Regions from separate parts of the Desulfosporosinus sp. FKA genome, predicted to be linked through region 2. Evidence: predicted binding sites of a transcription regulator. Region 2 holds the regulator's gene; the other holds the start of a gene.
What was found. Region 2 encodes HrcA, which represses chaperone genes, less so after heat shock. Its sites were predicted from a motif close to TGTTAGCACTCNNNNNNNNNGAGTGCTAACA; they were not measured.

Region 1 (6,379 bases), on a different contig from region 2:
TAACGGTTAGCTTGTGTGTTTTTATGTATGAAGATTCAAAAAAATTATGAACGCTCCGAAGCTGGCTTTCCTAAGGCAAATGCTATGGTAACCAGACAAGTGTCGTGAGACACTCGGGTATTGCAGGAAACTGTAATATCTCCCATTGGAAAGGAGTCTGTTGACAGGAGGAAATAATCCCCCGGTTGTTTACAGACCGTGGTTTTTTTTATTTGCACTAAAAAGAGGGGGATTTTATGCAGGATCAATTTCAAAGACAAATTGATTATCTAAGGATTTCCATAACTGATCGTTGTAATCTCCGCTGTAAGTATTGCATGCCAAGTCAAGGCGTACCGTGGATGCCCCATGAGGACATCTTGAGCTTTGAAGAAATTCTTCGCTTGATGAGGCTTAGTACGCAGCTGGGATTTCATCGTTTTCGCATTACCGGGGGAGAACCGCTTGTCCGCAGAGGAATTATAGATTTTCTTCGTAAAGCGGCACAAATTCCCGGGATTGATGACTTGATGCTTACCACCAATGGGATATTACTTTCTGAAGCAGCCTTCGATTTAAAAGCAGCAGGTGTAAGGCGTGTAAATATTAGTTTGGATACAATGAATCCTGAGCGGTTTGCTGAGATTACACGCGGCGGAGATGTTTCGAAGGTGATTCAAGGAATTTTTCGCTCCCTTGAAGCCGGGCTGAAGCCGGTCAAAGTTAATGTTGTTGTTGTTCGTGATTTTAATACTCAAGAGTTGCCGACTTTTTTAACATTAGCCAAACAGTATCCTATTCATATTCGTTTCATAGAACTCATGCCGATTGGCTCAAGTTCTGAAAGACGGAGTGATTTTGTTCCTATTCAAGAGATGAAAGAATTGTTAGGACTTAAGCAATATGTTCCTGCAAAGGAGATTCTAGGCGGAGGGCCGGCAGAATATTTTCAACTCCGTGACTATAAAGGAAACGTAGGCTTTATTAGCGCTTTGAGCCGTCATTTTTGCAGTACCTGTAATCGCATCCGTTTAACACCTGACGGCAAACTCAGGCCGTGTTTGCATAATAAGTTGGAAATTGATTTAAGAGAAGCCTTACGAAATGGCAGTACAGATCAGGAATTGTTAGATATCTTTGCCCAAGCAGTATGGTGTAAGCCTGCGGAGCATCATATGAATGAGGAAGCTCTGCAAGGTCAGCGTATTATGTCTCAAATCGGAGGTTAGAGAATGGAAGATTTAACCCATTTTGATGAACAAGGTCGCGCTCGAATGGTCGATGTCAGCGATAAAAGTGAAACCTTCCGCGTTGCTGTAGCTCATGGAAATGTCCAGATGAAGCAAGAGACTTTAGCTCGAATTCGCAGTGGGGGAATTGCTAAAGGGGATGTCTTGGCAGTTGCTCAGGTTGCAGGGATTATGGCTGCCAAAAAGACGTCTCTGCTGATTCCAATGTGTCATCCATTGGGAATTACAGGTGCCAAACTGAGTTTCAATTTGAAAGACCCGGGGGAAGTTGAGATTGAAGCGGTTGTAAAAGTTCAAGGAAAAACAGGAGTTGAAATGGAGGCACTGACGGCAGTGAGTATTGCCGCCTTAACCATTTATGATATGTGTAAAGCTATTGATAAATCCATGACGATTGGAGAAATATATTTAGTAGAAAAACAGGGCGGCAAAAGCGGTCATTATGTGCGCTGATCAAAGGCAAGAATAAGAGATACAGTGAACAATAGGACCCACCCCCACTTATAGAAGTGGGGATCTTGAAAACTGGATAATAAGCTAAACAATAAATGTCATATGGTTCAGTTTCTATTTATTAAGAGCAAGTAAAGGTAAACTCGGGGAAAGAATGGTGATGAAGGTGGGTAAAATTGTTGCAGTCTGCGTTAGTGAGCGAAAAGGAATGCGTAAAAAAAATATTGGTAAGGGAATTTTAAAGGTCGGTTTTGGACTAGAAGGCGATGCTCATGGCGGAAATTGGCACCGAATGGTCAGTTTGTTAGGTATGGAAAGTATCAAGACCATGCAGGACAAAGGGCTGGACGTTGGCCCAGGAGATTTTGCCGAGAACTTAACGACGGAAGGGTTGGAATTATATTCGCTTCCCATCGGCACAAAGTTAAAAATAGGTGCAACAAGTGTTGGAGAAGTAACCCAAATCGGCAAAGAATGTCACTCTAAATGCGCAATCTACTATCAAGCGGGAGATTGTGTCATGCCCAAGGAAGGGATTTTTATTCGTTTACTGGAAGGTGGAGCGGTTCGTGTAGGAGATACAATTGAGGTGATAGAATAGTGGTAAGGGTTGGGATAATTACAGCAAGTGATAAAGGATCACGCGGAGAACGAGAAGATCATTCAGGTCCAGTCCTAAAAGAGCTGGTTCGAGAAATGGGCTGGGAAGTTATTGAATATGCAGTGCTTCCTGATGATCAATTGCTCCTTGAAAAAACCCTGCGTTTGTGGGCTGATGAAATGAACTTGGATTTGATATTGACGACCGGCGGAACTGGGTTTTCCCTGCGAGATGTCACGCCTGAAGCAACAATGGCGGTCGCTGATCGGTTAGTACCGGGCATAGCGGAAGTGATGCGCCATGAAAGTTTAAAAGCGACTCCAAAAGCGATGTTAAGCAGGGCTGTCTCTGTAATCAGAAAGAGAACTCTTATTATTAATATGCCTGGAAGTCCTAAAGCTGTTCGCGAATGTTTTACAGCGATTTCTTCTGCTTTGCCGCACGGTATTCAAATTCTCAAGGGAGAAGCAAGCGAATGTGCCACTCCCGATAAAAAGATAACTTAGTGAACTAGAGTACGGGGGACCCGCTCCCACTTGAAGAAGTGGGAGTCTTACGATTGGATAAATAATGACTTATAGTTAAGGGCTTGCACACTTTTGTGAAAGCTCTTTATCTTTATCTCTTTGCTTGTCACTCTTGTCCAGGGGTTAGCGTATGATATTACAGAGGTGGCTTGAAAGGTGATGATAACAATGACAAAAGCCATTGCGTTTGTTGATTACGAAAATATCTGGACAAGTTTGCTTGAACGAGGTTATGAATTGACACCGGAACAGTTAGTTCAATATTTACAAACTTACGCTCAAAAAAACACCTTGGATTTACAAGCTATTTATTTGTACGCTAATTTTGATCGTGAAGAATTTTGGCGTACGCAAACAACCTTTGAGAAGACAAATGTCTTTACAAGACATGTATTTAGTAAGAATAATTATGCCAGTACCGGCTTGCGTCGTAATGCTGCTGATTTGGAACTGATGCTGGAAGCCCAAGAAATTTTGCTCACACGAACAGCGACCTTCGATTTGTTTTTATTAATTACAGGTGATGGAGATTTCCTTTCCCTTTTACGCAAAATCAGAGCTTGGGGTAAAGATGTACAAGTTATTGGGGTAGGCGGCAGTATCCATCATTCTTTGCAGCCATATTGCGAAGAGGACGACCTTTTAGAATGGGTGTTTCATGAGAACCCGGAAGCAGAGTATCAACCGCAAACGGATTTAGAGCGGGGGGTTCAAATTATTGGCTCGCTGCAAATCCGATTACCTTATGTGGCTTCAACAAAGGCAAGAGCAGCCTTAGCTGAACTTTTAGGGCGCTCTATTCCTCAAGTCAAAGAGTTGATTCGGTATTTGTTGAAGGAAAATATGCTTTCTGAGAAGGAGCATCTGGACAGTAATTTGAAAATAGGTAAAACTAAGATTTACCTTCTTAACCAAAAACACAAGAAAGTTAGGGAAGCCCTTGGGCCAATGCTTGATGAAGTAAGCCAACGCCAATTAAAACTAATTTCGGAGGAGTAGATGAATAAAATGGTAATAATATGGAAACTATAGTTTCTAGTGATTTAAAGGCCTTCGAGCAAGTTCTAAGCTGTATAATCAAACGGCCTATATAGTAAAATGGAGAAAATGTGATATATTTTAGGTACAAGAGTATATTTGGCTAATTGGGGGGGTTGCTTTCCGCTGTCCCCTTGCATATTATTATAGTGATATTGTTAGCACTCAATAAAGCCGAGTGCTAACAAATTATAAAATAACAAATAACATTAAGGAGGGTCTTTTCTTCATGAACATTAAACCTCTCGCAGATCGGGTAGTCATTAAAGCGCTCCCGATGGAAGAAAAAACAAAGAGCGGAATCATTATGCCAGATACGGCTAAAGAGAAACCGCAAGAAGGCGAAGTTGTGGCTGTAGGACCTGGCAAAATGGAAAAAGGGACTCGCATTGCACTTGATGTTAAACCAGGTGATAGAGTCATTTATTCTAAGTATGCAGGTACTGAAGTTAAGTATGATGGTGAAGACTACCTAATTTTAAAAGAAGCAGATATCCTGGCTGTTCTCGGTTAATTAATTAACATTTACTTAAGGAGTGAATAACGTGGCAAAGCAAATAGTTTTTAATCAAGATGCTCGACATGCTTTAGAGCGTGGTGTAAATGCTCTCGCAGAAGCTGTTCGTGTTACTCTCGGACCTAAAGGCCGTAATGTTGTATTAGATAAAAAATTCGGATCTCCCTTAATCACTAATGATGGAGTTACTATCGCCCGTGACATTGAACTCGAGGATCCGTTTGAAAATATGGGTGCTCAACTTGTTAAAGAAGTCGCTACAAAAACTAACGACGTTGCCGGTGACGGAACAACGACCGCAACCGTTTTAGCCCAAGCCATCATTAGAGAAGGTTTAAAGAATGTCGCAGCCGGCGCCAATCCTATGGGAATTAAGCGTGGTATTGAGCAAGCAATTGAGCTTGTTGTTGCAGACATTAAAGCCAATGCTAAACTTGTAGAAACAAGCGAAGCTATTGCCCAAGTTGCCTCAATTTCTGCCAGTGATAAAACAATTGGCAGCTTAATTGCTGAAGCTATGGAAAAAGTAGGCAAGGACGGAGTTATCACCGTTGAAGAAGCTAAGGGCATGACGACTGAGTTAGAAGTTGTTGAGGGTATGCAATTTGACCGCGGCTACATTTCGGCTTATATGGTTACTGATACCGAAAAAATGGAAGCGGTGCTCAACGATCCTTACATCCTGATTACCGATAAGAAAATCAGCTCAATTCAAGATGTTCTGCCTGTACTTGAAAAAGTCGTACAAGCAGGCCGCCAACTGTTGATCATTGCAGAAGATATTGACGGAGAAGCTTTGGCAACCCTCATTGTTAATAAATTAAAAGGCACTTTCGTTTGTGTTGGTGTTAAAGCCCCTGGCTTCGGTGACCGCCGCAAAGCTATGCTGGAAGATATCGCCGTACTTACTGGCGGAACAGTTATTACTGAAGATCTTGGCCTGAAACTGGAAAATACTACTGTCGAGATGCTTGGACGTACACGTCAAGTTCGCGTTACTAAAGAAAACTCCACTATCGTGGAAGGTGCCGGTGACGTCGAGGATATTAAGAAACGTGTTGAAGCAATCAAGAGACAAATTGATGAGACCACTTCAGACTTTGACCGCGAAAAACTCCAAGAACGCTTAGCAAAATTATCCGGCGGCGTTGCTGTAATTCAAGTCGGTGCAGCTACTGAAACTGAAATGAAAGAAAAGAAACTTCGAATCGAAGATGCTTTAGCTGCTACGCGTGCTGCCGTTGAAGAAGGTATTGTTGCCGGAGGCGGTACAACCTTGATTGATGCTATCAGCGCTTTAGATAAACTCGAACTGACAGGCGATGAAGCAACAGGAGTTATGATTATTCGCCGTGCTTTGGAAGAGCCTCTGCGTCAAATCGCTAACAATGCCGGTCAAGAAGGTTCGGTTGTTGTTGAGAAAGTTCGCTCCTCCAATAGAGGAACCGGTTTCAACGCTGTAACCGAAGTTTATGAAGATATGATCGCAGCCGGTATCGTGGATCCTGCTAAGGTTACACGTTCAGCTCTGCAAAACGCCGGTTCCATCGCTGCAATGCTGCTCACCACTGAGTGCCTGGTCTCTGACCTGCCGTCTAAAGACAATGGTGCTGCTGCTATGGCTGGTATGGGCGGCATGGGTGGCATGGGCGGAATGGGCGGCATGATGTAAGTCAACGCCTGAAACCCTTGTTACAAGCCGATTTAAAGGCTTGAGTCCTCATTGAGAAAATTAGAGGCTTTTCATGAGTTTTCTGAACTTTTGAGAAGCCTCTTTTTTCGTGTTTCATGGCCTTTGTCGTGTGCATATAGACAACTCTTGTTGTTTCGCCATCTTTGTGACCAAGTCGCTCTATGATTTCAGGAAGACTTACATCCGCCTCTGGAGACTGAAAAAATATCTTTTTGGACAAAAATTCTATAATGAGAAAGGCGATGATTAGACAGGTTATGATGGGCAAAACGCATGTCGCCATTGGTTTGGCAGCTGCAACATTCACAGCGCCTATGCTAA
Region 2 (6,379 bases):
ACTTATCCCCTTATATTTAGAGGGCCTTGAAATGGAAATGGCCAATCATCAAAAAGATGCTCCTCAGGGAGTATCTTCTCTTTTTATTGGAGGAGGCACTCCGACAGCGCTGCCCCTTGAAAATTTGGACCATCTTCTGAAGCTCATTATCCGTAATTTCTCTTTTGCTGAGCGGGCGGAGAAGACGACAGAAGGAAATCCGGGCACTCTTACGCGAGAGAAGCTGATCTTGCTGCGGGAATACGGAATCAATCGCTTTTCTTTAGGGGTCCAAGCCTTTGATGATAACCTGTTGAGAAACGTCGGACGGATACACAGCGCTCAACAGGCGCGTGCTGGCGTTCAGCTTTTAAGAACCCTGGGATTCACGAACATAAATTTGGACTTAATGTTTGGACTTCCTGGGCAAACAATGAGCTTATGGAAGAAGTCTGTTGAAGAAGCCTTGTCGTATAGACCGGAACATCTTTCTCTCTATGGGTTAATGCTGGAGGAAGGGACTCCGTTGTATGACCGCTTTGGAGAAGGCTTAGATGGGACGGAATCAACCGGCGCTCAAGGTTTGCCTGACGATGATGTTCAAGCGGACATGCAGGAATGGGCTGTGGAACACTTGGAGAAGGCCGGTTACCTTCATTATGAAACGTCAAATTTTGCTCTTCCCGGCTTTGAGTGTCGGCATAATTTGGGTTATTGGCGCGGAGAGGAGTATTTGGGTTTAGGGCCCGGTGGAGTATCTTGTCTCAGACAAATTCGGCAAAAGAATGTGGAAAATGTGCGGGCTTATCGGGCAAGTCTTCATGAAGGGAAGGAACCTCTTGATGAAGAAGGGAAAGAGATGTTGTCTCTCGAGGATTGTATGGCTGAACGGATGATTTTGGGACTAAGGCTGCGTGAGGGTGTTAGCTTTACGAAGTTTCGTGAGGATTTTGGCGTTGATCTAAGGAATATTTATGGGGATGTCTTGGAACGCTATCGTAATAGGGATTGTTTTGTGATCAGGGGTGATCGTTTGAGCTTGAATGCGAAGTATGCGTTTGTGGCGAATGGGATATTACGGGAATTCGTCAGGGGCGCAGGGTGACCCAGCCCTCGGGGGCGTGTCGGGGGGACGGTCCTTTTGACACGATTTATCTGGGGGCGGCCGCAGGGGTCGGAGACTGCTTGGGCTGCTCCCGAAAGATCTTATGCTTGTGTCATATTGCGCTCTGGGTTTCGGGGGTGTGGGAGTAATTCTATGAAGGATGTGCGCGCTTGATTTTAGGAAAGTTTGGGATACGGCACATTTTATGTGCGCCGACAACCTTAGGTGTGAGGCGGGCATAAATGGAATCAGGGGGATGCGCCATCGGTGTGTCAGTGGGACCGTCCCCTTGACACGCCTCTGGGGTCGGTCGCTGGAACGGAAGTTTGCTGGGCTGCTTCCGTAAAGACCTCGTGCTCGTGTCACACTGCGCCCTGGGCTTTGGGGGTGTGAGACGGGCGCAAACGGATTCAAGGTGTGTCAGAAGGACCGTCCCTTTGACACGTTTCTGGCTGTGAATTGCTTAAAAGGTTTCTTAAAATAGGGCATATTATATGAGAAAATGATTCTTGACAAAGATAAAAGAGCGTGGTAATGTGAAGACATAAAATGTTAGCACTCATTAGAGGAGAGTGCTAACAACTCCAGGTAACAGTGAAAGGCGGGAAGCATGAATGCAAATGGATGAGCGTAAACGAAAAATACTTCGAGCGATTGTTCAGGATTATATTGCTACCGCTGAACCGGTTGGTTCGCGAACTATTGCTCGAAAGTTTGATTTGGGAGTTTCTCCGGCTACAATTCGCAATGAGATGGCGGATTTGGAGGAACTGGGCTTTATTGAACAGCCCTATACGTCGGCGGGACGAATTCCTTCGGATGCCGGTTATCGATATTTTGTTGATTGTTTAATGGATGCTCAAACTCTAAGTGATGAGGATAAGGAAATTATTGAACGTGAAAGTACAAAGAAGATTTGTGAGATTCAAGAGGTTGTTTCCCAAACCAGCAGGTTGCTTTCGGAGTTAACGAGCTTGACTAGTTTAGTTCTCGGCCCGCAAAAGGGAAAAAGTGCTTTTGGCAAGATGCATTTTCTGCCTTATCAGCCGGGTCAGGTTATTATGGTGATTGTCAAGGAAAATGGGGTTGTTGAAAATCATATCGTTGATGTGGGTGATAATCTGACGGCGGAAGATCTTCAGAAGGTTGCTGATGTTTTTAATCAGAAAATGAAGGGGTATTCGTTAAGTCAAGTTAAGCGAAGTATGCTGCATGAGATTTATAGTGAATTGTCCCGGCAAAGGCATCTGATCGATAATGCTTTAGAAATGCTTGATGCTATCTTGGATGGCAGTGAAGAAGATGAGCCTATTTATTTGGGCGGAACGCTTAATATGTTAAATCAGCCCGAATTTCGGGATTTAGATAAAGTTAAAAGCTTGTTCAAGGTGTTTGAGGAAAATGAGCCTCTGAAGAAACTTCTGCTCCCTCGTCAGGAAGGACTAAATGTTACCATCGGTGGGGAGAATACTCTGAAGGAATTCCGGGATTGCAGTGTGATTTCGGCGACTTACAAGGTGAATGGGAAGACTATTGGTGCTGTGGGGGTCTTGGGACCGACGCGAATGGATTATGGTAAGGTGATTGCCATTGTAGATTTTATGACAAAAAGTTTGACTGAGGTACTGGCGCGGGGTAAACCGCGCGGATATAAGTGATGTTTGAACCTTTTGGTTCATTCCATATAAAATTTAGAGTACGTGAGGTGATTGCGAATGGCGGAAAAAAAAGAAGAAAATCTTAAGGATCAATCGTCCGAAGTGAACGAGGAATATACAGCCAGCGAATCAAGCAGTTCTGAAGAAGCTAATACTCAAGAAGATAATTCAAATAGCAAAGATATGGCTCCTGCCGAGAAAATTTTGGCCCTGGAAGCTGAGCTTACTCAGGTCAAGGCTAAGGCGGATGAATACTACGATCGCTTCTTGCGTCTGCAGGCTGAGTTTGATAACTATAGGAGACGAACTCAAAAAGAAAAGACGGAAATCGTTAAATATGCCTCTGAACAGCTTGTGAGCGAGTTGCTGCCGGTTTTAGACAATTTTGAACGGGCTACGAGTTCTGCCCAAAATAATCCCGATATAACAGCTTTTTCACAGGGTGTCGATATGATTCTTCGTCAGCTGCAGACGGCTTTGAGCAAAGTTGGCTTAAAACCGATGGAAGCTGTGGGCCAACCTTTTGATCCTAATCTTCATGACGCTGTTATGAGAGTTGAATCTGAAGATCATCCGGAAAATACCGTGGTGGAAGAATTACAAAAAGGTTATTTTCTGAAAGAAAAAGTACTGCGTCCCTCGATGGTTAAAGTTTCGAATTAGTGAGTTATCGAATTGAAGGAGGAAATTAGTCATGAGTAAAGTTATAGGTATTGACTTAGGTACTACAAACTCTTGCGTATCCGTTATGGAAGGCGGAGAGGCTGTTGTTATTCCAAATGCTGAAGGGAATCGTACAACTCCCTCGGTAGTGGGTTTTTCTAAAACAGGAGAACGTTTGGTGGGTCAAGTTGCTAAACGTCAGTCTGTCTCCAATCCTGAGAAGACTGTTATTTCTATTAAACGTCATATGGGTTCTGACTATAAAGTGAAAATTGATGATAAGCCCTACAGTCCGCAAGAAATTTCGGCAATGATTCTGCAGAAACTTAAAACGGATGCTGAAGCTTACCTAGGTCAAACCGTAGATAAAGCAGTAATTACTGTCCCAGCCTATTTTACAGATGCTCAACGTCAAGCAACAAAAGATGCCGGTTCTATTGCCGGTCTGGAAGTATTACGGATTATTAACGAACCGACGGCTGCTGCTCTGGCCTATGGCTTGGATAAAGAACAAGATCAAACTGTTTTAGTCTATGACCTTGGCGGCGGAACTTTTGATGTTTCAGTCCTCGAATTAAGTCAAGGTATGGTAGAAGTTAAAGCAACCAGCGGTAACAACCACTTAGGCGGTGACGACTTCGACCAACGTCTCATCGATTATATGGTGGCTGAGTACAAGAAGAGCAATGGCGTTGATTTAGCGAATGATCGTGTTGCCCTGCAGCGTTTAAAAGAAGCAGCTGAAAAAGCAAAAATTGAGCTTTCCGGTGTTACAAGCTCTAACGTTAATCTTCCCTTTATCACAATGACGGAGCAAGGTCCGCAGCACTTAGATATGAACATTTCTCGAGCTAAATTCGAAGAGATTATCGCTGATTTGGTCGAAGCAACACTTGGACCTACTCGCCAAGCCATTGAAGATGCTAAACTCAGTTGGAAAGACATTGATCAAATTATTTTAGTCGGTGGTTCAACACGGATTCCTTCTGTCCAAGAGGCCATTCGCAAATTAAGCGGTAAAGAACCTCACAAAGGTGTTAACCCGGACGAAGTTGTTGCTATGGGTGCTTCTATTCAAGGCGGCGTACTCAGCGGTGAAGTTAAAGACATGATCTTATTGGATGTTACCCCGCTGTCCTTGGGAATTGAGACCCTTGGCGGAGTATTCACCAGAATTATTGATCGTAACACGACCATTCCGACGACAAAATCCCAAATCTTCTCCACTGCAGCGGATAATCAGACCTCAGTTGATATTCATGTGTTGCAAGGGGAACGTGAGATGGCCAGCTATAACAAAACTTTAGGCCGTTTCCAACTCACAGGTATTCCAGCCGCACCTCGCGGTATTCCTCAAATTGAAGTTAAATTTGATATTGACGCAAATGGGATCGTGCACGTTTCCGCCAAAGACATGGCTACAGGCAACGAGCAGAAAGTTACGATTACGTCTTCTACAGGTCTCTCCAAAGATGATATTGAAAAAATGAAACAAGATGCCGAACTTCATGCTGATGAGGACAAAAAACGTAAAGAATTAATTGATGCTAAGAACCAAGCCGATTCAATGGTTTACCAAACCGAAAAAACCCTGAAGGATTTCGAAGGTAAGGGTGATGCGGGAGAACTTGATAGTATCAAAAAAGCCCTTGAAGAACTTAAGACCGCAGCCGCTACGGACGATGTTGCTGAAATCAATGCTAAATCAGAGGCTTTGACCAAAGTGCTGCATCCCTATGTTGAGAAAATGTATCAACAGCAAGCCGCTAATGCACAAAATGCTGGAGCTCAGCCCGGCGGAGAAGGTTCTGCCAAGAAAGACGATGATGTTGTAGATGCTGAATTTACAGAGGTTGATAAGGATAAATAGGGAGCCGAGGGGTACGCGGCAAGATCCTAGGTAAGCCATTGCCGAGCAGCCCCCTTATAATAGATGCGCAGCGGACTAAGAGGCTGCCGAGCCGAATGGTTCGCTGCGCAAAAAAAAATTGGGTGCAAGGGTTTTCCGGACTTTTGTGCCCGCCTTTTGTTTGTTTTGGATAAATTTAGATTTTCTAAGATAAGGATATTACCTTGTGCTTAAACACGAAGGATCATATAATACTAGAGGACTTTATTTTAAGCTTACTATCCTTAATATGGGCAAATCTTTTCTTTATGGTGTCCTGTAAAGGCCTTAAGGTGATTTATACCTTTAACAGGTTAATTTAGAAACCTAAGATTAATGAAACTCTTAAACAGGTTAAAATGTTGGAAAGTGCGAATGGCTATAGGAGTGATGGAGGAAACCATGAAACGCGATTACTATGAGGTGCTCGGGGTTGAGCGATCGGCCAGTGACCAGGAAATTAAGAAGGCCTATCGAAAATTAGCCCGTCAGTATCATCCTGATGCTAACCCGGGTGATAAAACTGCCGAGGAAAAGTTTAAGGAAGTTGCTGAGGCCTATGATGTTTTAAATGATCCCGACAAAAAAGCGCGGTATGACCAATTCGGTCATGCTGGCTTTGATCCCAGCCAAGGCGGCGGAGGCTTTGGGGACATGGGAGGCTTTGGCGATATTTTTGATATGTTCTTTGGAGGCGGCGGCGGACAGCGGCGCAATGGCCCGCAGCGAGGCGCAGATTTGCGTTATGCCATGTCTTTAACCTTTGAAGAGGCTGTTTTTGGTGCGGAAAAGGAAATTCAGATTCCGAGGGACGAGACATGTACGGAATGTCAGGGCTCCGGTGCAGCTCCGGGTACTCAACCGACGACTTGCTCTCAGTGTCATGGCAGCGGGCAAGTTAAAATGACCCAACGCACGCCCTTTGGGCAGATACAGACGGCCCGAACCTGTCCGACTTGTCAAGGAGAAGGCCGAACAATTAGTACTCCCTGTTCCACTTGCCACGGAAAAGGGAAAGTTCGTAAGGTTAAAACGATTAAAATTAATGTTCCCGCTGGTTCGGAAGACGGCCTGAATTTAAGGCTG

Region 1: groES (co-chaperone GroES) is a predicted target of HrcA. The motif match lies at 4,005-4,035, and genes of this name have one in related genera.

The regions. Positions count from the first base shown of each region.
Region 1 covers NZ_NAHZ01000030.1:26,252-32,630, forward strand. Annotated here, with positions in the region: molybdenum cofactor riboswitch at 42-172, shown strand; gene moaA (GTP 3',8-cyclase MoaA) at 237-1,208, shown strand; gene moaC (cyclic pyranopterin monophosphate synthase MoaC) at 1,212-1,682, shown strand; gene B5771_RS14015 (MOSC domain-containing protein) at 1,849-2,283, shown strand; gene mog (molybdopterin adenylyltransferase) at 2,283-2,789, shown strand; gene B5771_RS14025 (NYN domain-containing protein) at 2,970-3,809, shown strand; gene groES (co-chaperone GroES) at 4,078-4,362, shown strand; gene groL (chaperonin GroEL) at 4,394-6,037, shown strand; gene B5771_RS14045 (metal-dependent hydrolase) at 6,301-6,379, shown strand, end outside.
Region 2 covers NZ_NAHZ01000031.1:323,295-329,673, forward strand. Annotated here, with positions in the region: gene hemW (radical SAM family heme chaperone HemW) at 1-1,084, shown strand, start outside; gene hrcA (heat-inducible transcriptional repressor HrcA) at 1,699-2,742, shown strand; gene grpE (nucleotide exchange factor GrpE) at 2,800-3,405, shown strand; gene dnaK (molecular chaperone DnaK) at 3,437-5,275, shown strand; gene dnaJ (molecular chaperone DnaJ) at 5,696-6,379, shown strand, end outside.